DNA from 2 places in the Arthrobacter sp. 3Tela_A genome. Region 1 is predicted to be linked to the other one. Evidence: riboswitches for the same ligand, from Rfam matches in the RefSeq annotation. Region 1 holds a riboswitch; the other holds the start of a gene.

What was found. A riboswitch is a leader RNA that binds a small molecule or an ion and turns the genes downstream of it on or off. The one in region 1 is predicted to bind cyclic di-AMP.
Region 2: another riboswitch for cyclic di-AMP. It lies ahead of TVC13_RS11710 (M23 family metallopeptidase); the one in region 1 lies ahead of TVC13_RS10025 (LysM peptidoglycan-binding domain-containing protein).

The regions. Positions count from the first base shown of each region.
Region 1 is NZ_JAXIOM010000029.1:389-15,016, reverse strand. Features, by position in the region: gene TVC13_RS10100 (aerobic carbon-monoxide dehydrogenase large subunit) at 1-151, shown strand, start outside; gene TVC13_RS10095 (XdhC family protein) at 160-1,128, shown strand; gene TVC13_RS10090 (AAA family ATPase) at 1,112-2,026, shown strand; gene TVC13_RS10085 (vWA domain-containing protein) at 2,023-3,255, shown strand; gene TVC13_RS10080 (SRPBCC family protein) at 3,245-4,138, shown strand; gene TVC13_RS10075 (XdhC family protein) at 4,180-5,358, shown strand; gene TVC13_RS10070 (DNA alkylation repair protein) at 5,309-6,397, opposite strand; gene TVC13_RS10065 (hypothetical protein) at 6,454-6,807, opposite strand; gene TVC13_RS10060 (ABC transporter substrate-binding protein) at 7,157-8,308, shown strand; gene TVC13_RS10055 (FecCD family ABC transporter permease) at 8,305-9,399, shown strand; gene TVC13_RS10050 (ABC transporter ATP-binding protein) at 9,389-10,210, shown strand; gene TVC13_RS10045 (hypothetical protein) at 10,207-10,884, shown strand; gene TVC13_RS10040 (hypothetical protein) at 10,881-11,543, shown strand; gene TVC13_RS10035 (hypothetical protein) at 11,639-12,049, shown strand; gene TVC13_RS10030 (MBL fold metallo-hydrolase) at 12,062-12,730, opposite strand; cyclic di-AMP (ydaO/yuaA leader) riboswitch at 13,026-13,191, shown strand; gene TVC13_RS10025 (LysM peptidoglycan-binding domain-containing protein) at 13,195-14,124, shown strand; gene TVC13_RS10020 (CarD family transcriptional regulator) at 14,290-14,628, shown strand, end outside.
Region 2 is NZ_JAXIOM010000037.1:12,687-27,314, reverse strand. Features, by position in the region: gene TVC13_RS11730 (DUF3027 domain-containing protein) at 1-128, shown strand, start outside; gene TVC13_RS11725 (MFS transporter) at 183-1,472, shown strand; gene serC (phosphoserine transaminase) at 1,529-2,653, opposite strand; gene TVC13_RS11715 (metal-dependent transcriptional regulator) at 2,881-3,582, shown strand; cyclic di-AMP (ydaO/yuaA leader) riboswitch at 3,668-3,882, shown strand; gene TVC13_RS11710 (M23 family metallopeptidase) at 3,886-4,653, shown strand; cyclic di-AMP (ydaO/yuaA leader) riboswitch at 4,779-4,935, shown strand; gene TVC13_RS11705 (NlpC/P60 family protein) at 4,940-5,737, shown strand; gene TVC13_RS11700 (NlpC/P60 family protein) at 5,773-6,540, shown strand; gene TVC13_RS11695 (HNH endonuclease) at 6,805-7,302, shown strand; gene mobA (molybdenum cofactor guanylyltransferase) at 7,299-7,979, shown strand; gene TVC13_RS11685 (DUF6457 domain-containing protein) at 7,989-8,273, shown strand; gene TVC13_RS11680 (molybdopterin molybdotransferase MoeA) at 8,270-9,559, shown strand; gene TVC13_RS11675 (FdhF/YdeP family oxidoreductase) at 9,510-11,861, opposite strand; gene fdhD (formate dehydrogenase accessory sulfurtransferase FdhD) at 11,937-12,794, shown strand; gene TVC13_RS11665 (sensor histidine kinase) at 12,809-14,491, opposite strand.

The DNA.
Region 1 (14,628 bases):
GGGCGAGTCAGCAACGGTGGGTTCCCCGCCGGCGATCGTAAACGCCGTCGTTGATGCCCTGGCGCCGTTCGGGATCACTCATATGGACATGCCCTGCACACCCGCCCGAGTCTGGGAGGCAATGCAGGGCCGGCCGCAGCCCCCGATCTGAGGATCCCAATGGAAACAATGCCAGCAGACCCGGAGGCCCGCGCCCGGAAGCTCCAGGAGCTTCGCCTTCCTTACGTGCGGGCCACGGTGGTGCGGGCTGAACGGCCCACCAGCGCCCGGCCCGGGGATACTGCCGTGCTGGACGCCGACGGCAGCCTGACGGGGTTTGTGGGCGGGAACTGTGTTCAGGGATCCGTGCGCCGGTACGGCCTGGAGGCTCTGACCGCCGGGGACCCGCTGCTCCTCCGCGTCCTGCCCGGTGAACCGGCCGCAGCGGCCGGCGAGGGTGCGGTTGAAGTCCGGAACCCGTGCCTGAGCGGAGGCGCCGTGGAGATTTTCCTGCAGCCGGTACTCCCGCCGCCCCACATGCTGGTGGTGGGAGAGACGCCCGTGGCCCGTGCCCTCGGTGAACTGGGCGCACCTCTTGGCCTGCAGGTCACCCTGCGCCCTCCCGGTGAAGCTGAACCGTCGGCAGGAGACGCAGCACTAGTGGTGGCTTCCCACGGCACGGGTGAAGAAACCGCTCTGGAAGCTGCGCTCCGGGCAGGGGTGCCGTACGTGGCACTGGTTGCCAGCCGCAAACGGGCTGCGGAGGTGCTGGCGTCCCTCGATGTCGAAGCGGACCAGCGCGGACGGGTCCATTCACCGGCCGGACTGGCTCTCGGCGCCCGGACGCCGGCGGAAACAGCGCTGTCCATCCTGGCTGAGTTCACGGCACTGCGCTCGCAGCAGGCGACTGCAGGCAGCGCAGGGAGTGCAGGCAGCGCAGGGAGTGCAGGCAGCGGAGAGAGCCATCCGGAGGCAGCTGAAAGCCCGGACTCCCCCGGTCAGGCGATTGACCCGGTCTGCGGGATGACGGTTGAGATCAGTGCTGCTGCTCCCCGCGCGGAGTCCGGGGGGATCACGTCATACTTCTGCTGTCCCGGTTGCCGGGCAGCCTTCCTGCGGGACCCGGACCGGTATGCAGCCGCTTCCTGACACCGCGGGCAGCCCTGCCGCCGGACCGTACCCCGACCCGGATGCCCTTGCCAAGGCCTTGGAAGAGCTCGATTACGTCACGGACCCGGGGCTCGCCACTGCGTTGTTCCTTGCCATGGGCCTTCCGCAGCCGATCCTGCTTGAAGGCGAGCCAGGTGTTGGCAAGACTGAAGCCGCCAAGGCACTGGCCCTCCTGCTGGACACTCCGCTCTACCGCCTGCAGTGCTACGAGGGAATCGACGCGGCAGAGGCACTCTACGAATGGAACTATCCCCGGCAGCTGCTGCGCATCCGGGTTGCCGAATCAGGCGGTGCCGGAGTCAGCGAGGAGGACCTGTACTCCCCCGAGTACCTGCTTCGCCGCCCCATCCTCCAGGCCCTGGAACATCCCGGGCCGCGGCCCGCTGTCCTCCTGCTTGATGAAATTGACCGGGCGGACGCTGAGTTTGAGGCGTTCACCTTCGAGCTCCTGGCCGAAGCAGCCCTGAGCATTCCGGAGCTGGGAACCATCCGCGCCCAATTCCCGCCCATCGTCATTCTGACTTCCAACCGCACCCGTGAACTGCACGATGCCCTGACGCGCCGGTGCCTCTACCACTGGATCGATTACCCCGCACCGGAGCGTGTCGCGGAAATCATCCGCCGGAGGGTCCCGGCGTCGTCCCGGCCGCTTGCCCTTGAGGCCGCCGAAGCGCTGCGCCGGGTGCGCAGTCTGGATCTGGCCAAACCACCCGGGATCGCCGAAGCAGTGGACTGGGTTTCCGCCCTGTCACTGCTGGACATTGAGCACCTCAGCGCCGCCAGCATCCAAGGCACGCTGGGTATGGTGCTGAAGAACCGCGAGGATCTGGAGGCCGTGGCTGCACATGGCCCTGCGTGGCTGGCGGGGTCCCCGTGACCGGCCCGGGACCGGGCGCGGCTGTCCTTGAAACGGCCGCTTTTTCTGCCGGGCTGGGCCACGCGCTGCGAAGGGCAGGTGTTGAAGTTCCGCCGGACAAGTCCGCGAATCTGGCCCGGGCACTTGCCCTGGTGCCGCCCTCCTCCCGCAGCCGCCTGTACTGGACCTGCCGCACCGTGCTGCTGCGGGGTGAAGAACAAATCCCGGTGTTCAACGCCGTGTTCTCTGCCCTCTTTGACGGGATGCTGGACCCTGCAGATACCCGCGGCGAGAAGAATGCCCCTCCGCCTGTGGGATCCGAACCTCGGGCCCGGACCGCACCGGAAACCGCCGCCGCCTTGCCTGGCGAACAGAAAGCATCGAGCCTCCAGACGGTCCTTCCCGGTTCCGGAGATGCGTCCGGACAGGACACAGATGCCGTCCTGCTGACTGCTTCTGCGGATGAGTCGCTGCATACCAGGAACTTCGCCGGGCTGACCCGGGAAGAACTGGCGGAGGTCAGTGCGCTGGCACGCAGGATTACGCTGGCCACCCCGCACAGGCTTACCCGCCGCTCACGCCGCAGTCCGCGGGGAGCACAGCTTGACCTGCGCCGTACCACCCGGTCCGGCCTGCGCTCCGGCGGTGCTGCCTACCGGCTTATCAGGGCAGAACGCACGACGGCGGCCCGCAGGCTGGTACTGCTCTGCGATGTGTCCGCCTCCATGTCAGCGCACACGCAGGTCTTCCTCTCCCTGATGCAGGGGGCTGTGGGGACCTCGAATGCGGAGGCCTTTGTGTTCTCCACGGGAATCTCAAGGCTCACCCGCCAGCTGGACGGCCGGAACGCAGACCAGGCGCTGGCAGCGGCCGCCGGCAGCACAGCGCACTGGGACAGCGGAACCCTGCTGGCGCGGTGCCTGCGGACGTTCCTGGATGCGTACGGACGGCGCGGCATGGCCCGGGGCGCCGTCGTCGTCGTCTTTTCTGACGGCTGGACCCAGGACAACCCGGAGGATGTACGCGCCCAGATGGCCCGGCTGCGTCGCCTGGCCTACCGGATTATCTGGGTGAACCCGCGGAAAGCAGCACCGGGTTATGAACCTTTTGCCGGCGGAATGGCAGCTGCGCTGCCGTTCTGCGACGCGTTTACCAGCGGCCACAGTTATGACTCGCTGGCAGAACTCCCTACAGCCCTAGCCGGCACGCACCATCACCCCAGGAGAACAGGATCTGCTCATGGACATTGACAGCACGTTCACAGTCGACGCCCCGCCCGCGGAAGTGTGGGAAGCCGTCATGGACTTCGAGTCGGTAGCCGGTTGTATTCCCGGCGCGCAGATCCTCAACAAACTCAACGATGACGCTTACCAGGTGGGTATGAAGGTCAAGCTCGGACCGGTTTCCCTGCAGTACCGCGGTCAGCTGGACGTGCTGGAACGCGACACGGCTGCGCGCCGGGCCGTCCTGCAGGGAAGCGCCAAGGAAGTCCGGGGCCAGGGAACTGCTCAGGCCACCGTGATCCTAAAACTGGAGGAAGCCGGAGGGGGAACCCAGGGACTGGTCAGCGCTGACATCGGGTTGTCCGGCAAAGCGGCGGCAATGGGCAAGGGTGTGATCGGCAGCGTCACAGAGCAGATGATGGCTGTGTTCGCCGAGAATCTCCAGGCCATGGTCAACGCCCGGTCTGCAGGATCCGGTCCTGCCGGCGATGCGCAGTCCGTTCCGGTTCCGGAGACTGTGTCCGGTGCCGCGCAGACGCCGGTTCCAGGCGGCCCGCACACCGGAGGGTTTTCCGGGGCAGCCGGCTCGGGGACAAGTGAGCCGGACCGCACGGACCTTCCTGCAACTCACCCGGGTCCGGCTGGCCGAACGGTCGGTGCAGGTACGGCGGGCCTGGGCGCGGTGGGTGTGAAGGACCGGGAAGAAACACCGGCCTCTCCGTCCCTGCCCCTGTCCGGCATACAACCTCCGAAACCGGCGGCGGAAGTTCAGGGACTCGACGGGCTGGCGCTGATGCGCGGTGTGGTGGGCGAGCAGCTGCGCCAGCCCGCCGTGCAGCTTTGGCTCTACAGCGCCGTCGCCTTCGCGGCCTACCATCTGGGCAGGCGTGCAGCACGCCGTTCCGCCTAAGCGCGGAACCTGCTGGCCATCGAACAAGGAGCAGCACCGTCATGAACGAGGTCCTGAGCACTCTGCTGGCTGAATGGGAAGCCGGCCGTACCGCTGCCCTGGCCACCGTAGTACGGACCATGGACTCTGCACCGCGGCCTCCGGGAGCACAGATGCTGGTGACTGCTTCAGGCAGCGTCGTCGGCTCGGTCTCCGGCGGGTGTGTGGAGGGTGCCGTGTACGAGCAGGCAATGGAGTGCATGGAAGGTGCCGGGCCGGTGCTTGCCCGCTACGGAGTCAGCGACGATGACGCTTTTGCCGTTGGCCTTACCTGCGGGGGCACTATTGAGGTCTTCATCGAAGCACTTCAACCCGGCGAATCTGCAGTGTTGGGCCCGGCTCTGCGGGGAGTAAGCGACGGTGACCCCGTGGGCATCGCAACCGTTATCGAGCACCCCGATGCCAGTCGACTGGGACGAAAACTCGCGATTCTTCCTTTGCAGACGGGCGGCTCGCTGGGCAGCCTGCGCGCCGACCAGGCAGTGGCGGACGACGCATTGGGCCTGCTGGCCGCCGGGCGCAGCGGCGTGCTGACCTACGGGCCTGAAGGAGAACGGCTGGATACGGGAATGAGCGTCTTCCTGAACGCCTTCGCACCGCTGCCCCGGATGCTGGTCTTTGGTGCCATCGACTTCGCTGCGGCGCTTTCCCGGCTGGGGAAATTCCTCGGCTATCACGTCACCGTCTGCGACGCGCGGCCCGTCTTTGCAACGCGGGCACGTTTCCCGGACGCGGATGAGGTGATTGCCGCGTGGCCGCACCTCTACTACCGGGACCAGCTTCTGGCGGGCAGAGTCGACGCCCATTCCGTGGTCTGTGTGCTGACCCATGATCCGAAGTTCGATGTGCCGCTCCTAGCCGAAGTCCTGGGTGGGCCGCCGGTTGCCTATGTGGGTGCCATGGGTTCCCGGCGAACGCACCGGGACCGAACCGAGCGCCTGCTCGACGCCGGGGTCAGTCCCGAAGCGCTGGCAGCGCTACGAAGCCCGATCGGGCTGGATCTGGGGGCGCGGACACCGGAGGAAACTGCCGTGTCGATCGCGGCAGAGTTCATTGGCGAAGCGTGGGGCGGGACCGGCGTTCCGCTAAGGCTGCTGGCTGAGCGGATTCACCATGACGCAGCTGGTCCGCTTACGGAAGCCGGACTTCAAATGCCAGGTCGCCGTGCCGGATCCCGTTAATCTGCAGCTGCAGCCGGTGTGTGCCCGCATAGTGGCGCCGGGTGGTCATCTGATGAAGGGCGTGCGAGCCGGACAGTGAGCGGGCTTCGCCCGGCTCCAGCTCAAGGACCGTCAGCTTGAAGACCGCCGGAGCCGTTCCGCCGTGTGCCTTGACGTAATCCACCACGTAGTCCACCGCCAGCCGCGCCGCGGCGGTCCCGGTGTTCCTGACCGCGAAGCTGAACTGGAGCTTTCCCGGAAGGGTGATGACGGGTGTCTGGGTGGAAAGGTCCCGGACTTCAACTTCCGCCGGAGCAAAACCAAGCAGTTCGAGAGCACCGGGGTGGGCTTTCTTGATGAGGGTCCGCAGACTGTGACGGACGAGCCGCGCCGTCGTGGGTGCCGGGTCCCCCAGCCAGCGGGCGGCCGTCTGCACGGTGACCTCGGGTGCATGGCGGGAGATGTCGTTCAGGTGGTTGGCTACCGACCGGCGCACGTCTTCACTGGGATCGTCACGGAGGGAGTTCAGGATGGGCAGGGTTGCTCCCGGGTTCTCCAGCAGCCAGGGCACACGGATCGCCCAGGGAAGGTAGGCCCGGGTTCCCTCGCTGGCCAGACGCCGAACCGGTGGATCGGCGTCCTGCGCCCCGGCCGGGCCGCGGGCCAGGGCCCGTACCGGATCCGCCGCCAGAAGCCGGCGGATGGCGAACTCACTGGTCAGGCGGGGCGTGAGTTCGGCGAGCAGGTCAAGGGCGTCGTCGAAATCCGCCGATCGTGAACCGGCCAGGGCCAGTGTGACGGCGGATTCGGTCACCGGCCACATCATCCACCCCTTGAACCCCTGGTCGGCGAGGGCAGTCCGGTAAGCGGCGGCCGCTTCGGAGTAGGCGGGGTATGCGCGGGTCAGTGCCCCGGCCAGAAGGTCAGTCCGGGCGCGCAGCGAAAGCGGCTCAAGCTGCGGCACCGCAGAGAGGAGGTCCGCGAGTCCGGGTGCAGGAGCGGCCGAGGTGAGGCTGCGGTGCAGTCCGGCAACTTCAGCCGGACCCAGCAAATTGTCCATGGCACCCATGCTTTCCCCCCCTGTCATCTGTGCCCGGAAATCCCCGGGTTCACAGATTACAGGTTCACATCGGTGTAACGGCCGCGCTCACCGGTGACGGTACGGGCCGGGGTATCCGCGGCCCCAAAGGAAGCGGTGTAGCTGTCCACTGCGGCCGCAGGTTCCCGGTGACCCGCGCCGTCGTACCGGGCGGTGTATCCGCAGCCGGCGGCAGGACGGACCGTGCCAGGACGGACCGCGGCAGCGTGCTGCATTCCGGAGCGGGGGCGGCCGAAGGCAGCCACGTAGTTGCCGCCAAGGGCCGCCCGGCGGGCCGGCACGGCGCGGGTCTCACGGGGCACATTGTGGTTGGTGCCGGTCTCCTGGTCCTGGATGGGAAGGGCTGTGGCGGTGGTCGTGGTCTCGAACATTGTTCTCCTGGAAGAAGGTGGGCAAGGCAGCCGGGCAGCACGGAGTGCGCCGGCGCTTTGGCGGCGTTGCAAAAAGTCGGGAGCAGCCGGCACGGAGCGGGGCTGCGGGAATGCACGGCTCCCTGCAGAGGAGGCCGGCATGGATGCTGATGCCGAACGGAAACCGTTCGGTGCTGGTCAAGACTCTAGCAGTTATTCTGAGTCATTCATAAAAAGGATGGTGTCGCCTTCGTCTCACTTATGACAGGGACTGTCACCTTTTGAATAACGACACGTTTTTGTTCGCTAATATGAACTCCAGCTTGCTTAGGCCAGCCTAACCAACCTAGACGTTACGATCGGAGTTCCGGTGTCCCGCCTTACCCCCGCACAGACCCATCCTTCCCGCCGAACACTCCTTGGGGGTGGACTGGGACTGCTGACGCTGGCTCTCGGAGCCTGTTCCTCCCGCGACACCGTTGCCGCCGGAGGCGCAGCACCCGCAAGCGGGACCGCTTCGTCCACCGGTTTCACCGTTACGGACATGCGCGGCCAGACCATCAGTTTCGACGCCCCGGTGCAGCGGATCGCCACTACCGTGATCCCTTCACCCTCGATGATCGCAGCGGTGGACGGCGGATATGACCGCATCGTCGGCATCAACGAATCAACCCTGCAGGCAAACAGGCAGGGACTCTTCGGGGAGATCTTCCCCGAGTCCAGGTCCACCACGACCATCTCCCCCTCGAGCTTCACCCCTAACATCGAAACCATTACCGAGCTCGCTCCCGACGTCGTCTTCCAGTGGGCAGACCAGGGAGACGGCCTGGTTGAACCGCTGGAGAACGCCGGCTTCAAGACCGTCTGTCTGCTATATGGCACGCAGGAGTACCTGGAAACCTGGGTCCACCTCTTCGCGGCGATTCTTGGCAAGCCGGAACGCGGAACAGAAATCACCGGCTGGATGCATACCGAACTGAAGCGGCTGCGCTCGGAACTGGCCGCTGCGGCGCCGGTCCGGGTGGTCCACCTCGGACAGTCCGGGGAGGGCTACTCGGCTTCCAACAAGGCCTCCTACATGCACTTCTGGATGGAGCTGGCCGGCGGCCGGAACATGGCGGCAGACAACGTCTCAGCAGAGAACACGGTCAGCGCGGAACAGCTGATCGAGTGGGATCCGGAAGTCATCACGCTTGGCGGCTTTGACGCGCGGACGCCGGCGGATGTGTATGCCGACGGCGCACTCGCGTCCGTCTCCGCAGTCCGGAACAAGCGGGTCTACAAGGCACCGCTCGGCGGCTACCGGTGGGAGGTCCCGTGTGCTGAATCGCCGCTGATGTGGCAGTGGGCCGCGGAGCTGTACCACCCTGAACTAACCAGCCACACCCTGCGGAACACCATGCGGGAGAAGATCAGCTACCTCTACAACTACGACGTCTCCGAAGCCCAGGTCGACGCTGCACTGAGGCTGGAGATGAACCGCGGCAGCCGCGGCTACGAAGTTTTCGAAGCGCAGCCGTGAGCCTGGTTAAGCACGCCCCCGCCACTCCCGGCGGGCGTTCCCCGCGCGCAAGGATGCTGCGCCGGCATCCGGTGGTCATCAGCCTGGTCCTGCTGCTGGCCGTTGCCGTGGGCTCCATGGCCGTGGGCCGCTACTGGGTTCCACCCAATGAGATCCTCCGCATTCTTGCCGGTGAGGCCGGATCGCTCCTGGGCAGCGAAAGTCTGCTGAGAAGAACGTGGACAGACCAGGAGGCCACCGTCATCCTGGACGTCCGGCTGCCGCGGGTCCTGCTCGCATTCCTGGTGGGCGGAGCACTGGCCCTCGGCGGCGCCTGCCTCCAGGCACTGTTCCGCAACCCCCTTGTCAGTCCGGACATCATTGGAGTCACGGCGGGAGCCTCCTTCGGCGGAGTCCTGGTGCTGACGCTGGGACTGTCCGGCGCCTGGATGGTCGGGGGCGCCTTTGGATTCGGCCTCGCAGCACTGGCCTTCGTCCTGTTCCTGGCCCGTTTGGGACAGGGCAGCCGGATGCTGATGATTGTGCTGGGCGGAATCGTGGTTGCGGCATTCTTCAATGCCCTCGTGTCCTTTATGACCTACATTGCCGATCCCTACTCTGAGCTCCCCTCGATCGTCCACTGGCTGCTGGGATCCATTGCGGCGGCCAGCTATGACAAGGTGCTCATTGCCCTGATCCCGGTCGGGATGGGTGCGGCGGTAATCATTGCCCTCCGATGGCGCCTGAACGTCCTGTCCCTTGGGGACGACGACGCCGCCGCCCTGGGCATCAGCCCCCACCGTTCACGGCTGGTGCTGCTGGGCGCCGTCGCACTGATGACAGCGGGCACGGTAGCCGTCGCGGGCGCCGTGGGCTGGGTGGGACTGGTTGTCCCGCACCTGGCGCGGATTTGGGTCGGCTCAGACCACCGGGTGCTGCTTCCGGTCTCCCTGCTGCTGGGCGGAACCTACCTGATCCTCATCGACACGCTAAGCCGGTCCATGACCAGCAGCGAGATCCCGCTGGGGATCCTGACCGCCATCATTGGTGCGCCGGTCTTTGTGGCACTGCTCGCCCGCACCCAGAAGAAGGCAGGAACAAATGGAAACTAAGCAAGCCGGCAATGCGGTACTTCTGGAAGCGCAGGGGCTGGGCTTCCGCTATTCAAGGCTTGGGCCATGGCTCTTCCGCGGCCTGGATTTCAGCCTTGAACGCGGGGAAGTCCTTTCCATCCTGGGGCCCAACGCCCGCGGGAAAACAACGCTGCTCAAGTGCCTGTCCGGGCTCCTGAAACCGGTGGAAGGGACGCTTCGCACCGGTCCGTCCGTGGGCTACGTCCCCCAGGATCACGGAAGCGGGCCGGACTTCACGGTTCAGGACATGGTACTTATGGGCTGCACGCGGCACCTGCGCCCCTATCAGGTCCCCCGCCCTGAAGACCGGGATGCCGCCGCACGGGCAATGGAACGCGTGGGTGCGGCGGGGTGGGCGGAACGGTGCTACTCGGAACTCTCAGGCGGTCAGCGGCAGCTCGTCCTGATCGCCCGCGCCCTGGCGTCCGGGTCCCAGCTGCTGGTACTCGACGAGCCTGCCTCCGCGCTTGATCTGCGTAACCAGTCCCGTGTGCTCACCGTCCTTGACTCGCTCGCAGCCGAGGGAATGGGCGTCATCATGACAACCCATCATCCAGACCATGCCCTCCACGTCTCCCGCAACGCCCTGCTGTTCGTCAACGGCCACGACACCCGCTGGGGGCCGGTGGACGAACTGCTGACCGGACCCGCTCTCTCCGATGTCTACGGACTGCCGATCTGCACACCCACCGTGGACACGGTCTCAGGCAACCGCACGATCGCGGTTCCGGACTTTGGCCCCTCCTGCAGGCGCAGCTGCGCTGCAAACCCCCGAAAGGAACTTTCATGAGAATCATTCGGCTCGCCGGATCAAACAGGATGCGCGGACTTGGTGACCCGGACTGGCGCGGCGCCATTGAGGACACCGACGCCTACCGGCTCGATGATCCCGCTGCACGCAGCACCATCCTCTCAGCAGGCGCCCTGATCATCAGCGGGGCCGCTGACCATGTACTCCTGCACCGGCACCGAAGCTACTTGACCGGATTCGTCCGCGACGGCGGCCGAGTCCTGGTTAACGGCCAGGTGGTGCTGCCATTCATTGACGGCCTGGCGCGGTGGCTGAAGCTGGACTACCGCAGCCCATGGGACCTGCGGCCGCACGCGCTGACACCCCACCCCGTGTGGGAGGGCGTGGATTACCGTGACCTGCATTTCCGCACCGGGGTTCCGGGTACGCACTCCTACGAGAGGCTGCAGGAAGTTGGCGTTGCCGGCTTCTACGGCCGGGGTTATTCCTCACCGCTGCCCGACGGCGCCGTCCCGGTAACCGGCATAGGTCCCAACTCGCTGCCCCTGGACTACGAATATCCGCTGGGAAGCGGCACCGTCCTGGTCCACGGCGGCCTGGACCTGGAGGGATTCGCAGACGAAAGGTACAGCAGTGCGCGGCTGGGACCGAACCTCGTTACCTGGCTCAGTTCAGGCTCCACCGCCGACACCCCCAAGGAAGCATCAGCATGAGAACAACACCACGCATTGGCCTGCTCCACGCCGGCACCTTCCCCGCCCTGCGCACACTGGAAGACCCCGCACTCCAGCCCTACCGGGTCGAAGGCATCTACCTTCCGGACGCAGACCCTGCCGGGCTCAGGGAGCTGGACGTCCTGATTGTGGGAGACCGGCTGCATCCCGGCGTACGCTCACGCTTTGAGCCGGCCATCCGCGAGGCGCTCCAGGACCCCGGAAAGACCATCGCAGTGCTGGGAGAAAACAGCGTCCAGGACTGGCTGCCCGGCGTTGGCTACTCATTCCGTCCTACCGTCTTTTGGGCCTGGCGGACCGGCACCGACACCGGCACACGCCTGCGCCTGCCGGAGGATCCGCTGTGGGAGTTCTTCACCCGGCGCGCTGTTGACTGGCACCACCACGGACTTCTCCACCCGCCGTCGGGCGCCCGGAGCCTGGTAACCATGGAGGAGGACGGCACGGACAGCGGAGCCCTGCTGTTCATCGATGAAGTGAACCAGCCCGCCCGCCTGCTGGTGACAACCATGGATCCGGTCTACCACCACGGTTCGGGTTTTATGCCCGGAGCCACCCAGCTGCTGTATTCGATCCTGCGCTGGGCCACCGCAGCCCATATCCAGTCCCTGGGTGTCCAAAGGAACCGGATGGGCTGACGGGACAGCATGCATTGAGGGGGCAGGACGGCGTACGGGGATAGGGCTGCAAGACAGCAACAGGCTGCAGCACCTGCGGCGATACAGTTGAAGACATGAGCAACACCCCCGCGCGGACCGGCAGGTCTGTCTTCTTCCTTATTCCGCTGGGCGCACTGGCAGGCATGGCACTGGCCATGCTGAACTTCCAGCTGAGCTATGCCTCCACGGTCCAAGCCGGTGAATTGACCAGCTACATCGTGTGGACCCTGATTGGCGGCGCGGTGCTGGGCGGGTCATTTGCCTGCCCCGCCTCCGCAGCTGCCTACATCAGTGCTGCTTCTGGAAAATCGGCGTGGTACTGCGCAGGCCTTGCGGGTGCAGCACTGGCCGTCTGCTGGCTGCTCTACGCCGCCGTCTCCGTTTCCGGAGGCACACCTGCAACGTGGCTGCTGCCGGCTGCAGCTGTTCTCACAACGGCGGCCGGCAGCTGTTTCGCCTGGCTGGTGGTGCGCCGGGCCGTTTGAGATTCTCAGGCGCTAGCCTCCGTAGGGTCCACCAATAAGGCGTACCAGCGCGCCGGTTGGTGAGGGAATTTCAGCGCCATGGGCAAACAGTATGCGGGCCGGCGCCAGTGATGCGATGCGTTCGAGGGACTCCTCGGCGCGCGAAGCATCCGAGGTGAAGGCCGCGGGGCTCCGGACAGCTTCGCCGTGATCCGTTGCGGCGGCGTCGCCGATAAAGAGTGTTCCGGTACCTTCATGGAAGATGCTGATGTGCCCCGGGGTGTGGCCCGGAGTAGCGAGGACCTGGAGGTCCTGCACGGAGTCACCTTCCTCCATGGCCCGCACTTTCCGCGGTGACCGGATGTCCGGTGAATCCGGACCGCCGGCATAGATGGACGCCAGCGGTGCCTGCTCGGCGATGGCAAACAGTGACCCGATGTGGTCCATATGCAGATGGGTCAGGACGATGTCCCGAACATCCGTGAAGGTGCCTCCAAGGGCTTCAACAGCGTCCGCAATGGCGTTAGCTGCGTCAGGCATTCCTGTGTCAATGACCACAATGCCGCCGGGTTGAGCCACGGCATAGCAGCGTACGTCCGAAATCACCGGTTCCGGGCCGGCAAGACCGGCTGGAATACTCATCTCGCGGACAACTTCCTCAATGGGCAGACGGGATGATCCGCTGCTTGATTCCTGGTCCACAACCGCTCTCCTTCGCCGGAATGCAGGGGTTTAAGCGTAGTCCTACTGCGGCGTCCGCGTCCCGGTGTAGCTCCAGAATTCTGCGTCGGGAGGCCAGGCCGCATACCTGCTGCCAGCGGGATGCGGATGTGGCACCCGGGGAAGAACTCGACAGCGTGCTGTTTACTAGCATGAGTGACCCAGCAAACACAACGGCAACACGGTGCCGTTACCGAATTGCAATCAAAAAGAGATTGCTGTTAGTGTCCTTGGCATGCCGCAGACCTGATGCGGCGCCCCGGGCTTGTTACCTAGCTCTGCCGCTTGGCCGGGGTCCCTTTTGCAATACGACGGCAGGGGCGGGGGAACCAATTTTTTGGGTCCTTTGAATCCTTGGGGTTAAGCCGACCGGATGAGACCGGCGGCCGGGTGACTCCCATCCGAACCCGACAGCTCACCTCGCAGGTATAGGGAGAGGTAATACCTTGTCTTCTAAGAATCGCGGACGTCATTGCGCAGAGTCCAGCATCTGGACCACCATCGCAAAAGCAGCACCCGGTAAGGCACGCACCGTCACCGGCACCGCAGCAGCGGTTGTAGCAGGCTCAGGCCTCATGTTCGGCATGGCAGCACCGGCCCAGGCCAGCGCAGTCATCAACGAGGCACCGGCACCCGCCGCGGCGGCAAGCGCCTTCGTTGCTCCGGCAGCCCAGCCCGCAGTTGCCCCCGTAGCCGAAACTCCGGCTCCGGCTGCAGCCGTAACCCACACCGTAGTTTCCGGTGACACCCTGAGCGAAATCTCCGCCGCCTACGGCGTGAGCCTGGACAGCGTCCTGGCCCTCAACGGCCTGTCGCTGGAATCCATCATCTACCCCGGTGACGTGATCACTGTTTCCGGTGAAGCCGCAGCAGCCGCGCCCGCTGCGGCAGCCCCGGCAGAGACCTACGTTCCGGCTGAAACCTACGTCGCTCCGGCCCCGGCCCCGGTCGCGGCTCCGGCCGCAGCCTCATACACCGATCCCGGTACGTACGCCGACTACAGCAGCAACATCACCACCCAGTCCGTCACCCCGGCACCTGCTGCAGCAGCTTCCGGCAGCGGCGCGATCATGCTGAGCTCCGCATACGCCCAGCTGGGCGCTGCACAGGACTGCACCATCCTCGTTGAGCAGGCACTCCGTGCGGCCGGCCACTCGGTTGGTGACCTTTCCCCGGCACAGCTGGCCGCCTACGGCACCCCGGTGTCCAACCCCCAGCCCGGTGACATGATCTACTACGCCAACGGCGGAGCAGGTGTCCCCCACATCGCCATCTACATCGGCGACGGCCAGGCCATCCACAGCGGAATGAACGGCAACCAGACCGTTATCGCCACTGCGAACCTCGGCTCCGGCCCCGTCTACTACCGCGCATAGTCCGCGTTGCTGCCCGACCGCCGGGGGGCGCGGCCCGGGGCAGGGTGCCTCTTCCGGATTCCGGGAGGGGCACCCTGCTTTAAGCGCCCCGCGGCGAACGTATCCGGGCCCTGCGGACAACCAGCTCCCACCCGGGCCGGGTACATCTGCCCCGAACGTGAAATAATGGAAACTGCCAGACTCGCGGCTGCCGGAACCTTCACCCATGTGCTGGTAACGTCTCCGCGCTTCCGTCACAGCGCTCAGCCGTTCCGGGCCTGCGGCGGGACGGACATCCCACAGTGTGCCCCGCCCATTCGGCCGCTAAGGATGCCGGGTCGGGAATCGACGCAGCCAGAGGTAAACACATTGACGTTTAACATCGGTCAAACCGTAGTCCACCCCCATCATGGCCCAGCCGCCATCCGCCGGCATGCCACCCGCAAAGTGCGCGGGGAAGACATGGAATACCTCGTCCTCGAGGTACATGCAAACAAACTGGAGGTCTGGGTCCCGCTTGCCAAG
Region 2 (14,628 bases), on a different contig from region 1:
GTCCCGAGGACGTGGCTGCCCAGGAAACCGAGTCCAAGGACGAGGCCGGGAATCCGGACGCCGGCACAGCAGAGGCAGCTCAGACGGAAGAAGACGCCGCGGCACCTGCGGCCATGGAGGACGAATAATCGGTGAGTGCACGGAATTCGGTTCACTGTCCCGGAAGGGAGAAGTGAACCTAAATGTTCCGTTCGCTTCGAATTTTCAACTACCGCATCTGGTTCCTGGGAGCCCTGGTTTCCAACATCGGAACCTGGATGCAGCGCACCGCCCAGGACTGGCTGGTCTATGACATCCTGACCAACCAGGACGCAGCAGCCATGGGCATCGTCATGGCGCTGCAGCTGGGCCCGCAGCTCCTCCTCGCACCTTGGGCAGGCCTGATCGCGGACACTTATGACCGGCGCAGGGTCCTGCTCGCGACCCAGGTTTCAATGGCCGCCCTCGGCGCCGGACTGGGACTGCTGGTGCTTTCAGGCCACGCGGAGCTGTGGCATGTCTACGCCTTCGCGCTGGCGCTGGGCGTGGTCTCCGCCGTCGACGCCCCCGCCCGCCAGAGCTTTGTCTCCGAGGTGGTCAGCGAAGAGAACCTGCCGAACGCCGTCGCGCTTAACAGTGCATCCTTCAACGGCGCGCGCATGATCGGCCCGGCGGCTGCCGGACTGCTGACCGTGGCGGTGGGACCCGGCTGGGTTTTCCTCATTAATACGGTCACGTTCGCGGCCATGGTCCTGGCACTGCTGAAGATGCGTTCCTCCGAGCTGCGGGTGCTGCCCAAGGCCCCGCCCGGCAAGGGACGGATCCGCGCCGGGCTGAAGTACGTGCGCTACCGCCCGGACCTGATCATGGTCCTGGTCGCGATCTTTATCGTGGGAACCTTCGGACTGAATTTCGCCGTGTACATCGCCGCGATGGCCCGGACTGAGTTCGGGCAGGACGCCGGGATCTTCGGGCTGCTGAACTCCATCATGGCCATTGGCTCCGTTGCCGGAGCACTGCTCTCCGCGCGCCGTGAACGTCCGCGCCTGCGGTTCATTTTCGGGGCCGCCGGGGCCTTCGGCATCGCCTGCACGGTGGCCGCACTCTCGCCGAGCCTGTGGATCTTTGCCCTCTCCCTGATTCCGGTGGGGCTGTTCGCCCTGACCCTGATGACCAGTGCCAACGCCTACGTCCAGACCACCACGACGCCGGTTATGCGCGGCCGGGTCATGGCGCTGTACTTCGCGATCTTCCTGGGCGGCACCCCGCTGGGTGCGCCGATCGTCGGATGGGTTTCAAATGCCTTCGGTCCGCGCTGGAGCCTCGGCGTCGCCGCCGCTTCCGGGCTGGTCACTGCCGTGATTGGCCTGGTCTGGGCCTGGCGTTCGCACCACCTGCGGCTGCATTATGACCGTTCAGTCCGGCGCCGCCTTTACCTGACCAGCGATGCGACGGAGAAGCGCTTAAACGAAGAGGACCCCAGGCCGCAGTAGCGGCGCCGGGGTCCTCCTCGAACCGGGCAGGTGCCCGGGAACAACAGATCTGGCGGTTAGGAGTGCTCGATCACGTAGTCGATGCACTGCAGCAGCGCACTGACGTCGTCAGGTTCAATGGCCACGAAGGTAGCGATACGCAGCTGGTTGCGGCCGAGCTTGCGGTACGGCTCCACGTCAACCACGCCGTTGGCGCGCAGCGTCTTGGCAATGGCTGCAGCATCAATCGAAGCATCGAAGTCGATTGTGGCGATGACGTTGGAACGGTCCTCGGTGCGGGCGACGAACGGGGAAGCGACGCCGGACTTCTCCGCCCAGGAGTAAATGCGGCCGGCGGAGTCGGCAGTGCGGGCCGCGGCGAAGTCCAGTCCGCCGTTGGAGTTCAGCCACTGGATCTGTGCATCCAGGGTCACCAGCGTGGAGAGCGACGGCGTGTTGTAGGTCTGGTTCAGCCGGGAGTTATCCACTGCGGTCTGCAGGTTCAGGAAGTCCGGGATCCAACGGTCCGAGGCATTGATCCGGGCCGCACGCTCAAGGGCGGCGGGGGAGAACATACCCAGCCACAGCCCGCCGTCGGAAGCAAAGTTCTTCTGCGGGGCGAAGTAGTAGACATCGGACTGAGCCAGGTCGACGTCCAGGCCGCCAGCGGCGGAAGTGGCATCGATCAGCACAAGGGAGTCCGCATCGGCGCCGGCAACCCGGCGAACCGGAGCGGCGACGCCCGTGGAGGTTTCGTTCTGCGGCCAGGCGTAGACGTCAACGCCTTCCTCGGCTGCTGCTTCGGGGCGGGTGCCGGGTTCAGCCTTGATGATGCTGGAAGCTGCAAGGAAGGGGGCTTTGTTGGTGGCGGCAGCGAACTTGGAGCCGAATTCTCCGAAGGAAAGGTGCTGGGCCTTGTTTTCCACCAGTCCGAAGGAGGCGATGTCCCAGAAAGCGGTGGAACCGCCGACGCCGAGGACAACCTCGTAGCCCTCGGGAGCCCGGAACAGGGCGGAGAGTCCCTCACGGACGCTTCCCACGAGGTTCCTCACCGGTGCCTGCCGGTGGGAGGTGCCAAGCAGTTTGGCACCGGCACTGGACAGGGCCTGGATCTGCTCGGGCCGGACCTTGGAAGGGCCGGCGCCAAAACGTCCGTCCTTGGGAAGAAGATCTGCGGGAATCGTAACGGCGGGTTCGCCCATTTTCTGTTTGCTCCAAGCGGGTTGGCAGGGTGCTTCAACGTACTCTTCTATTCAACACCCGGCGCCCTTACCGGTCCTATTTGTGACCGGGCTGGCGCATCGGGCCTGCCGGCGCAGATAATTCTCCCCGGTTTGGGCCGATGGGCTAACGTGGGAACGGAACCGGCGGCGCGTTCTGTGCCGCTGCGGGTATTCACTTCCGCACGATTGCTAGGAGCGGTACGGTCATGACGGACCTCATCGACACAACTGAGATGTATCTTCGAACCATCCTTGAGCTCGAAGAAGAGAACATCGTGGCCCTGCGGGCGCGCATTGCCGAGCGCCTGCGCCATTCCGGCCCAACCGTCTCCCAGACCATCGGGCGGATGGAACGTGACGGCCTGGTAGTCGTTTCCGGGAACCGCCAGCTGGAACTGACCGAGCTTGGACGGCGACGCGCCACCGAGGTAATGCGTAAGCACCGGCTGGCCGAGAGGCTGCTCGCCGACGTGATCGGACTCGACTGGGCGTACGTCCATGACGAGGCCTGCCGCTGGGAACACGTGATGAGCGAACGCGTCGAGCGCCGGCTGTATGACCTGCTGGGCAAGCCCACCGAATCCCCGTACGGAAACCCGATTCCCGGGTTGGAAGCCCTTGGCGGCGAAGCGGCCGTACCGCCGGCTGTTGCCTACCGGGACCTGCTGTCCGCCGTCGAGCTGGTCAGCTCGACGCAGCCGATGGTGCTGGAGCGTCTGGCCGAGCCGATCCAGGTGGACCCGGAGCTTCTGACCCAGCTGGATGAGGCCGGTCTGCGTCCGGGAGCGAGCATTACGGCTGAGGTCGTGGGTGGCTACATTTCCGTGCGCGTGCCGGGAATTGAAGGCGCCCTGGAACTGCCCGCAGAGGTGGCTTCCCACGTATTTGTCTCCGCGCCCGCTTCGTGACCTTCAGCTCCGGCAGGTAACGGAATGGTATCTTTTGGTCTTTTGCCCCTATAGTGGCATCTGACTACAGCAACAACACCGCTAACCGGTCCAACAGCCGAACCCTGCCACTGGACCGCAGGTGCAACCGTTCGCAGGCAGGGGCGGAGGACCCACCAACCGGCAGCAGCAATGCCTTGGGGTGAAGCCTTCGAGCAAGCGCAGGACCATCCGTTTACCTGGATTGTCCCGGGCATCGGGGGCCGAGTTTCTCTACTCGAATCCGACAGCTAACTTCGCAGGCTTTTAAAGAGAGGGAAACACTTGTCGAAGCATGCTGCTTCGGGCAGGCGCAGGGCCGAATTGCCGGCCGCTGAACTGCGTCCACGCACCGCCAGCCGGCCAGCCGGCCGGCGCCGCGCCGAACCTGTCCACCGTCCACTGGGCGGCACGGCCCAAAAATTCGCCATCACGGCTGCCGCGTCAGGGTTGGTCCTGACCGTCGCAATGCCGACGACGGCGGCGGCTACGGACCCGGCCATGGCGCCGGAACCGGCAGCCGCACCGGCCCCGGTCTCCGCGGATCCCAATGTGGTCCTGGATTTTGACCGCGCCGCGCTTACCTCCAAGTTCGACCCCGATGCCAAGCTCCGCGGACTAAGCGTCGCAGGAACCGACGTGACCCCGGCTGCGGCCAAGGGCACTCTGGCGACCCCGCTGAAGTCCGAACTTATCCAGACCTCATCCTTCGGCTACCGGGTCAGCCCCATCACGGGCACGGCGGGGGAACTCCACACCGGCCAGGACTACGCTGCTGCCTGCGGCACCGAGGTAACGGCTGCGGCAGCCGGAACGGTCAAGTCTGCCGGCTGGCACGAGTACGGCGGCGGGAACCGTGTGGTGGTCGATCACGGCAACGGCGTGGAGACCACCTATAACCACCTGTCAGCGATCAGCGTGTCCGTCGGGGACACCGTGGAGCGTGGACACCTGGTTGGCGCCAGCGGGACCACGGGGGCCTCCACCGGCTGCCATCTGCACTTCGAGGTACTCGTAAACGGCAATCCTGTCGATCCCCTCGGCTGGTTGTGACCCCGGCAATACCCTTTCGTGACCTGAGCGTGACATTTCCTTGATGTTGTTATATTCTCGTCACCGTGCCTGATTCGCCAAAGATCAGGCACTCTCGAACAGCTCGCCGAGCTCTGCCACTGTCCGAGATCCGTTCGCAAAATCGCATGGCAGAGGCGGGGGAACCAATTTCGGGTTTCGCAAGAAGCCCTAGGGGTTAAGTTGCCGGACTTAGCAGTCCAGCAACCGGGTGACTCCCATCCGAATCCGACAGCTCACCTCGCAGGCGTTGGGAGAGGCAAATACTGTGTCATCAGTCAATTCCGGCCGCCGTCGTGCCGCCACCGCGCCGGTAAGCCCGCTTACCGCGCTGTCCAAAGCCGTTACCGCCAACGCAGGATCCGTCGGCCGCCAGGCTGCCGTGGTTGTCGCTGCTTCCGGCCTCGTCCTGGCCGCAGGCATGCCGGCCCAGGCAGCTCCGGTTTCAACCGACCGCCAGGCCCTTGAAGCCACCCCCCTCAACGTTGTGACCTCCAACGGAACCGTTACGGTCTCCGAGCAGGCACCTTTCGAACTTCCGGTCCAGCCGCTGGCCGGCTCGCTCTCCGGCGCTGAGACCCGCGCACAGATTGCAGCTGCTGAGCAGGCCGCGGCTGAAGAAGCCGCAGCTGCTGCTGCCGCTGCACAGCAGGAAGCCGTCGCCGCGCAGCAGGCTGCCGCTCCGGTTCAGGCCGCACCGGCCGCCGGCAACGTCAGCACCGCTTCCTCCACCCCCGCTCCCGCTGAGGCAAGCGCCAGCGGCGTCGCAGCCGGCCTGGTGGCCTCCGCCTACGCCCAGATCGGCGTGGCGCAGGACTGCACCGCCATGGTTGAGAATGCACTGCGCTCGGTCGGCAAGTCCGTGGGCGACCTGGCTCCCGGCCAGTTCTTCGCCTTCGGTGCTGTTGTTGGCAGCCCGCAGCCCGGCGACCTCGTCATCACCGGCGGCCACGTTGCGATCTACGTCGGCAACGGCCAGGTCATCAGCGGTGGCCTCAACGGCATGAACACCGGCCTGCACTCCCTGTCTGATCTTCCCGGCGCAAGCTTCGTCCGCGTCAGCTGACGCCCAGTTGCCAGAAACAACGGAGAAAACCCCCAATGACCACGTCAACTGAGCGTGCGCGCCACCGTGCGCCCGTACAGCGCAACAACTCCCTGTCCGCTCTTGCAGACGCTGTCAGCAGCGCCGGCAGCGTAGGACGCCAGGCTGCAGTTATTGCCGCCGCTTCCGGTCTGGTACTGAGCACGGGCGTAGCTGCTACCGCAGCCGGTCCGGAGACCTCACGCGATGTGCAGACCAGCAAGCTGGACCTGTCCTCCATTCCGCTTCAGGTCCCGGCGGACGCAATCGGTCCGGACCTGACGCTGACCCCGGTTCCGGGCGTGATTGTTGCTCCCGAGGTCGCAGAGGCCGCTGAGGTCACAGTCCAGTCCCAGGAAGTTACCGCTGGCCAGGAAACGGCTACGGCTCCCGCAGCCGCACCGGCAACGGCGCAGACGGCAGCTGCTCCGGCAGCACCGGCTCCGGCCGCCTCCGGTACGGCAGCGACGATCGCTGCTGCTGCCTACGCGCAGCTTGGTGTCATGCAGGACTGCACCATGCTGGTTACCAACGCGCTGGCAGCTGCCGGCATCAACTTCCACGACTGGCCCGCCGGTTACCTTTCCCTGGGCCGCACGGTGAGCGCAGCCGAGGCTGTCCCCGGCGACCTGATCTACTACGCCGACGGCGGCATGGGCCTGGCCCACATTGCTGTCTACGTAGGCAACGGCCAGGCCGTGCACGGCGGGTTCTTTGGGAACCAGACCGTGGTTGCTGCCGCGGAGCTTGGTTCCGGCGGCGTGTACATCCGCGTCGGAGGCTAAGCGCCTTAGTTTGACGCAACCTTAGTTTTGACACAGTGAAGGGTCCTGCCGGAAACGGCAGGACCCATCTGCCTTTCCGGCGCACCCACCCGCCCCGCCGGGTTGCCAGCCGTACCAGCCGCCGGCCCTGGTTCGCGCGAACCCGGGCCGGTTTAATAGCGGGATCGCGTTCCGCGGCTTACCCTTGCAGTGAACATTCGAAGTACCGCACTGCCGGTGGACGTTGTCTCTTCCCCGGTGGCGGGCAGGCGAAGAGGAACGTGCATGCGAACCCTGGTTCTGAACGCGGGCTATGAACCGCTGGCAGTGGTCACCTTCCGGCGCGCGCTGGTCCTTGTCCTAACGGGCAAAGCCAGTGTGCTGGCGGAGAGCGGTGACCCGATTGTAGGTCCGGGGGATGTCTTCGCCCGTCCATCAGTGATCCTGCTGAACCGGTACGTGAATATTCCGTACCGTGATTCAGCCGTGGCCACCCGGCGCGGAGTCCTGCGGCGGGACGGACACAGCTGCGCGTACTGCGGTAAGCCGGCGTCGACCGTGGACCATGTAGTGCCAAAATCTCGCGGGGGGCAGGACAGCTGGGAGAACCTCGTGGCATGCTGCCTGCGCTGTAACAACAAGAAGGGCGACAGGACATTGAATCAGCTGGGCTGGAAGCTGCTGTTCACCCCGCAGGCGCCGCGGGGCACCCGCTGGCAGATCCGCGAACTGGAACAGCCGGCGGCGCAGTGGAGCCAGTTCCTGGGAGACACCGCAGCATGAGTTCTGGCGCAATGCCGGCGTTTGACGCCGTTATTCTTGCGGGCGGACGTTCCTCCCGGCTCGGAGGGGAACCGAAAGCCAGCCTTGTCATCGGGGAAGAACCGCTCCTGGTTCGCGCCCTCCGTGCGTCGCAGGGAGCTGCCCGCACGGCCGTAGCGGGGCCTTCGTCCCTCCGCGGACTGCTCGCAGGAACGGACTTTTCCGGTCTCATTGTGCGTGAGGACCCGCCGTTCTCCGGTCCTGCTGCCGCTGTGGGAACTGCGCTCACCGCCCTCGGGGAACTCGCCGCGGGCGCAGGAGACAGCCGCAGCCCCTGGACCCTGGTGCTGGCCTGTGACATGCCGCAGGCAGACCAGGCGGTTCCTGCGCTGCTGGCAGCCGCACGAGAGGATCCAAGCAGGTCCGTGCTGGCCGTGGACCCGGGCGGCAAGACGCAGCCGCTGGCGGCCCTGTACCGCACGGAGGATCTGGCTGCAGCCGCGGAGGCACACGCTGGAGGACTCGCCAATGTTTCAATGTTCAGCATGCTTGCTAGGGTGCAGTGGAGAGAGACTGCCGTCCCGGAGGGAAGCACAGCGGACGTGGACACTTGGGCCGATGCCGGGAAATGGGGCATTCAGGCCGGGCCACGTGCCGCCCTTCAACCACCCGGAACCGCAGCTCCAGCCAAGGACTAAGGAGCCAAGATGGGAACCCAGCAGCAGGAACTCGAGGACTGGACGCAGCGGTTGCTGCAGGCCTTCGAGCTAGACGGAACGCAGGTGGACATCAACGCGGTGCTGGACCTGGCCGCAGCAGCCGCCCACAACGTGGTGCGCCCGGCCGCGCCCCTAACCACCTTCGTGGCAGGTCTTGCTGCAGGACTCGCTGCCGGGTCCGGCCAGGCGGACGAAGCGGTTGCCATGCGGGCCGCTATCCGGGCGGCCCAGCGCGAATGCGATGCGGAAGCAGACCGGAAGGAGCCCAAGTGAACGGAACGCTGCCTGTGATCCTGCCCCTGCAGCCCAACACATCATGGAAAGACGCGCGGAGAGCCGCCTACGCTGCGGCCCGTCCGCTGCCGTTTGAAACGGTCCCACTGGCAGAGGCGCTCGGGCACACCCTGGCGTCCGACGCCGTCGCGCTGCAGCCCGTGCCGCATTACGCTTCCTCCGCGATGGACGGGTGGGCTGTAGCCGGGCCCGAGCCATGGACCATAGTGGTGCCCGAGCCCGATCCGGAGCCCTGGCAAATCCACAAGGAATCCGGCCGCCGTCCGCTGCAGGCCGGTGAGGCCGTTTCCATCCTGACCGGAGGCCTGGTTCCGGCCGGAGCTGAAGCGGTCCTCCGGACAGAGAACGGAGTGCTGGACCCCGGCGAACCTGCGACGCTGCGCCGGGCGTCCACGGCACGCGAAGACGAACCGCGGCTGGGGGAACACATCCGCCCGGCGGGTGAAGAAGCCGCAGCCGGTGAAACAACGATCGCCGGCGGCACGGTCCTGAACCCCGCGCATATTGCCCTCGCAGCGGTGTGCGGGCATGACACGCTGCCGGTCCTTCGGGCACCGCGCGTCTCGCTGCTCTTCACCGGCGACGAAGTCATTGAATCCGGGCTGCCGGACTCCGGCCAGGTGCGGGACACCTTCGGACCGCAGCTGCCGCAGCTGGTGGAGATGCTCGGCGGCCGGGTGGACGCTGTCCGCCGTCTGCCGGACCGGCTGGACGACGTCATAGCGGCCCTCAGCACCGATGCGGTCGATGAAACGTCGCTGGCCATGTCTTCAGGGGACGTCCTGGTGACCACCGGCGGCACGGGGATTTCGGATGCAGACCACCTGCGCCGGGCACTGGAAGCCGTGGACGCGGAACTGGTAATTGATGGCATTGCCATGCGGCCGGGCCATCCCACGCTGCTGGCCCGGCTGCAGGACGGACGGTTTGTCGTCGCGCTTCCGGGCAACCCGCTGGCAGCCATGATGGCTGTCTTCACCGTGCTCCAGCCTTTGCTGGAGGGACTGCGGGGCGCCGCGTCCGCCCGGGAGTTCCACGTGCTGGCCGGCGTTGACGTCGCGCCGCTGCCCGGGCGCACCCGCCTGGTTCCATGCCGGATCCAGGACGGGCGCGCCCTTCCCTCTCAGTACTTCCGTTCGGGAATGCTCCGAGGACTGGCCGAAGCCGACGCCATTATGGTGCTGCCGGAAGAAGGCTGCGCCGCGGACCAGCCGGTCAGTGCGCTGCCTTTGCCATGGCCCGTGAAGCAGCCTCCAGCCGGATAATCACCGATTTGGAGGTTGGGGTGCCGCTGACTTCGGCAACGGAGTCCAGCGGCACCAACACGTTCGCCTCCGGGTAGTACGCCGCGGCACACCCCACCGGCGTGTTGTAGGCAACCGCCCGGAAGGACTCGGCACGCCGTTCGACGCCGTCCTCATACTCAGAGACCATGTCCACCATGTCTCCGTCCTTGAATCCGGCCGCGGCCAGGTCTGCCTCGTTCACGAACACCACCCGCCGGCCGCCGTAGATCCCGCGGTAGCGGTCATCCTTGGCGTAGATGGTGGTGTTGTACTGGTCATGGGCCCGCAGGGTCTGCAGGATCAGCCGCCCCTCGGGGACCTTCGGGTACTCCAGCTCATTGGCAGTGAACCGTGCCTTGCCGGTTGCGGTTGCGAACTTGCGGCCGTCCCGGGGGCCATTGGGCAGCACAAAACCGCCGCCGCCGTGCTTGATCTTGGCCTCGAACCCCTCAAATCCGGGAATGACGTTTTCGATGTGCCGGCGGATCAGGGAGTAGTCGGCCCGCGCGCCGATCCAGTCCAGCTTCGGTGCGTTCTCGTGGAAGGGCGCGTGGGAACCGTTGAACAGCCGCTCGGAAAGCTCGCACACAATCGCCACCTCCGACCGGACTTCCGGACCGGGCGGGTCCAGCCTGCCCTGCGAGGCGTGCACCGCGCTCATCGAGTCTTCGACCGTGACCCGCTGATCGCCGCCGGCCTGGGTGTCCCGGTCCGTGCGGCCCAAGGCGGGCAGGATCAGCGCCCGGCGGCCATGCACCAGGTGGGACTTGTTCAGCTTGGTGGATACCTGGACGGTGAGCGCCGTGTTGCGCAGTGCGTCCTCGGTGACCGCGGAGTCCGGAGTGGCCCGGATGAAGTTGCCGCCCATGGCCATGAACACCCGGACCTTGGAATCGCGCATGGCACGGATCGCGTTGACGGTGTCGAAGCCGTGGCGCCGGGGCGAAGCGAAATCGAACTCGGCATCGAGCCGGTCGTGGAAGGCTTCCGGCATCCGCTCGAAGATACCCATGGTGCGGTCACCCTGGACGTTGGAGTGCCCGCGTACGGGGCACACACCGGCTCCCGGCCGGCCGACGTTGCCCTGCAGCAGCAGGACGTTGACGATATCGCGCAGCATCGCCACCGAGTGCTTGTGCTGCGTCAGGCCCATGGCCCAGCACACCACCGTGGACTTGGAAGCGATCATCCGGGCGCCGGTGGCTTCGATCTGCGCGCGGGTCAGGCCGCTGGCAAGGCAGATCTCATCCCAGGACGTCTTCCGAATCTCAGCCAGGTAGGCGTCGAGGCCGTCAGTGTAGGAATCGATGAAGATGTGGTCGAAGACGTTCCCGTGTTCTTCTTCCTGCTCCAGCAGGAATTTGCCCAGACCCTGGAACAGGGCCTGGTCCCCGCCCAGGCGGATCTGCAGGAAGTCATCGGCCAGCTGGGTTCCGCCGCCGAGCTTGGTGCCCAGGATGCCTGACGCCGTCTGCGGGTTGTCGAAGCGCAGCAGGCCAGCTTCCGGCAGCGGATTCACGGCCACGATGGTGGCGCCGTTCTTCTTCGCCCGTTCCAGCGCCGTCAGCATGCGCGGATGGTTGGTGCCGGGATTCTGCCCGGCCACGATGATCAGGTCCGAGGCCTGCACATCATCCAGGCTGACGGTGCCCTTGCCGACGCCGAGGGTTTCCGTCAGGGCCGATCCGGAGGACTCATGGCACATGTTGGAACAGTCCGGCAGGTTGTTGGTGCCCAGCCCGCGGACCATCAGCTGGTAGAGAAAGGCTGCCTCGTTGGAGGTCCGGCCCGAGGTGTAGAAGACGGCCTGGTCCGGGCTGTCCATGGCGGCGAGCTCCTCGACAATGATGCTGTACGCGGCGTCCCAGCTGATCGGCCGATAGTGCGTGTCGCCGGCTTCCAGGACCATGGGGTGGGTCAGCCGGCCCTGCTGTCCCAGCCAGTAATCGTCCTTCTCCAGCATGTCCGCAATCGAGTGCTCGGCAAAGAACTCCGGCGGAACCTTCCGCTTGGTAGCCTCCTCCGCCACGGCCTTCGCCCCGTTTTCACAGAACTCCGCGGCGTGCCGCTTGTCCCCTTCAGGCCAGGCACAGCCGGGACAGTCGAAGCCCTTCTTCTGGTTCACGTTCAGCAGCGTCTTGGCGCTGCGCAGCGCGCCCATCTGGTCGAAGGATATGCGCAGCGAATTGATCACTGCCGGAAGACCCACGGCATGGGTCTTGGGGTCACCAACCCTCAGCTCTGATTCGTCGATTCCATCTTTTGGAGCCTTGCTTGGCACAGCCACCACGTCCTTGTGTAGGAAATCACCTAGTCTGAAGTGAGGCCAGTCTAAGACTTATTGAGGAGCGATGGGATGGGACGGGTTTCACGGCGTGCCCGCATTACGAGGTTCCGCACCGACGGGTCGGTGAGCCGGCGCGATGACGTGCTGGCCGGAGAGGAGCCCCTGGAGATCCGTTTCCAGGGCCGTTCCTTCACTGTGACCATGCGGACTCCCGGCGACGACTTCGACTTGGTGGCCGGCTTCCTGGTCTCAGAGGGCGTTATCTGGGAGGCCGGCCAGCTGATCTCCATGCGCTACTGCGCAGGGGTAGATGAGGAAGGCCAGCAGACTTTCAACGTGGTGGATGTGCAGCTGCGCCCAGGCACAGCTTTGCCGGACACGGGCATGGAACGGCACGTCTACACCTCCTCCTCCTGCGGAATCTGCGGCACGGCTTCCATTGAGGCGGTGCGGAAGTCCTCCCACTTCGACGTGGCGGAGGACAGCGTGCGCGTGCCGCTGGACGTCCTCGCGGCCCTGCCGGAGCGGCTGCGGGAAAGCCAGGCCCTGTTCGAAAAGACCGGCGGGGTCCACGCTGCCGGACTGTTTACTGCCGACGGGGAGCTGCTCTGCCTGCGCGAAGACGTGGGCCGGCACAACGCCGTGGACAAGGTGGTGGGCTGGGCGCTGCGCGCCGGCATGCTGCCGCTGCGGGGGACGGTGCTGCAGGTATCCGGACGGGCATCTTTTGAACTTGTTCAAAAGGCTCAGCTGGCTGGAATCCCGGTACTGGCCGCGGTCTCCGCGCCGTCGTCACTGTCCGTGGAACTGGCGCGCGACGCGGGGATGACGCTGGTTGGCTTTAGCCGCGGCAACTCGCTGAACTGCTATTGCTTCCCGGAGCGGATCCAGGCGTCGGTTTCCGTCGGCGCCGCAGCGGAAAGCTAAGCCGCGGCGGAAGGCTAGGTTGCCGGCAGCATAACCTCGGCGCAGGTTCCCTGGCCCATCTCGGAGCTGATCGAGAGCTTGCCGCCGTGCTTATTGACGATGTCCTGGACGATGGAAAGCCCCAGCCCGGTCCCCGGGATGGCTGCGGCGGTGGCATTGGAGGCCCGGAAGAAGCGGCTGAAGAGCTTGGGCATGTCCTCGGGAGGAATGCCGATGCCCGTGTCCCGCACGCACACCCGGATCATGGGCGCGGCGCCGTCTGCGGGATCTGCCAGCGAAGCCTCCACCCGGACTGTGCCGTGCGGCGGGGTGAATTTGACGGCGTTGGAGATGAGGTTGGAGAACACCCGCTCCAGCTGTTCGCGGTCTCCGTCCAGCCGCAGGTCCAGCCGCAGCTCGGGATCGGTTTCGTCCAAGGTCAGGGCAACGTTCCGACTGGTAGCCGCAGGGGTAAGTGATGCGATGACCTGCTCCAGCAGATCCCGCAGGACCAGTTCCTCAACATCGAGCCGGGTCTCCTCGGCGTCAGCGCGGGAAATGGTCAGCAGGTCACCAATCAGGTGGTTAAGCCGGTTGGCATTGCGTCCCACGATTTCCAGCATCTGCGCAATCTCGGGGGAGACTCCGGTTCCCGCGCTGTCCAGGATCAGGTCCAGGTAACCGGTGATGGAAGTCAGCGGCGTACGAAGCTCGTGGTTGATGGTGGCCACGAAGTCGGTCTTCTCCCGGTCAAGCTCGCGCTGCCGGGCAAGCACCGCGCGCTGGGCCGTGATCAAATGTCCCTGAACCAGGCCGTGGGCAAGGTTTCCGCTGACGTGCTGGATCAGCGAGAGTTCCGTGGGGCTCCACACCCGCTCGGCGTACTCACCCGCCAGCCAAATAATGCCAAACGGGCGGTCGCCGTGCCCCAGCGGCACGATAACCGAGGTGCGCAGGCCGGCTTCCCGGGGTGCCGGGTACAGGATGGGGTGGGTATCGGATTCCGGGTCCAGATGGTCCCTCGCCGCGAGCATCTTTCCGTTCTCCCACAGCAGCTTGGCCACTTCGAGGGCCTGCCCCTGCTCCGGGGCAGGAATCCGGGCGCTTGTCCCGGGACGGCTCCAGCAATTCTCCAGTGCGGGTACCCGTTCATCCGGGAAGGTCACCAGCAGCACATGGTCTGCGCCGAAGGCTTCACCGAGCCCGGACACGACGGCGTCGGCCATCACATGCGGATCGTTGGTGGCACGCACCGCTGCAGAGATGATGCGGGTCTTCCCGCGCAGGCTGGCGTTGACCTCCCGGCGGCGGCGTACGGCCAGGGACTCTGCCCGGATCAGGGCTGCCCGGTAGGAGAGTTCGTCGTGGGAGACCGGACTGAGGACAAAATCCGTGATGCCCCTGCGGACCATGTCTTCGACGTCAAGCAGTTCACCGGAAGATATCAGGATGACCGGCGGCCCGGAACCGTCAGCAACGGGCAGCAGCCAGCGCCGCAGGTCTTCTCCGGCGGCGTTCACCGCCTCGGTGTCCACTACCGCCAGGACGGGCAGCGGATCTTCGCCGGCCTCACCGCGCGCAACGGGCCGGAGGGACGCACGGCTCAGGGCTGCTTCAACATCCGCACGCAGCGAGGCATCACCAACGGCGACCAGCGCCGGCAGGGCTTCGCTGAGTCTGTCCGTAGACATCCCCTCATGGGCGGGTGCCGTCGGCATAGCGGCCTTTCGTTCAAAGAGCCCGGATGGATGCGGGCGTTTGCAGTGTATCCCAGGGGACTCCCGTTGCACGTGGTGAAGGGCACATCATTGCGTGTCATTGCGGCCCGGCGGATCACGGGGAATTCACCGCCGCG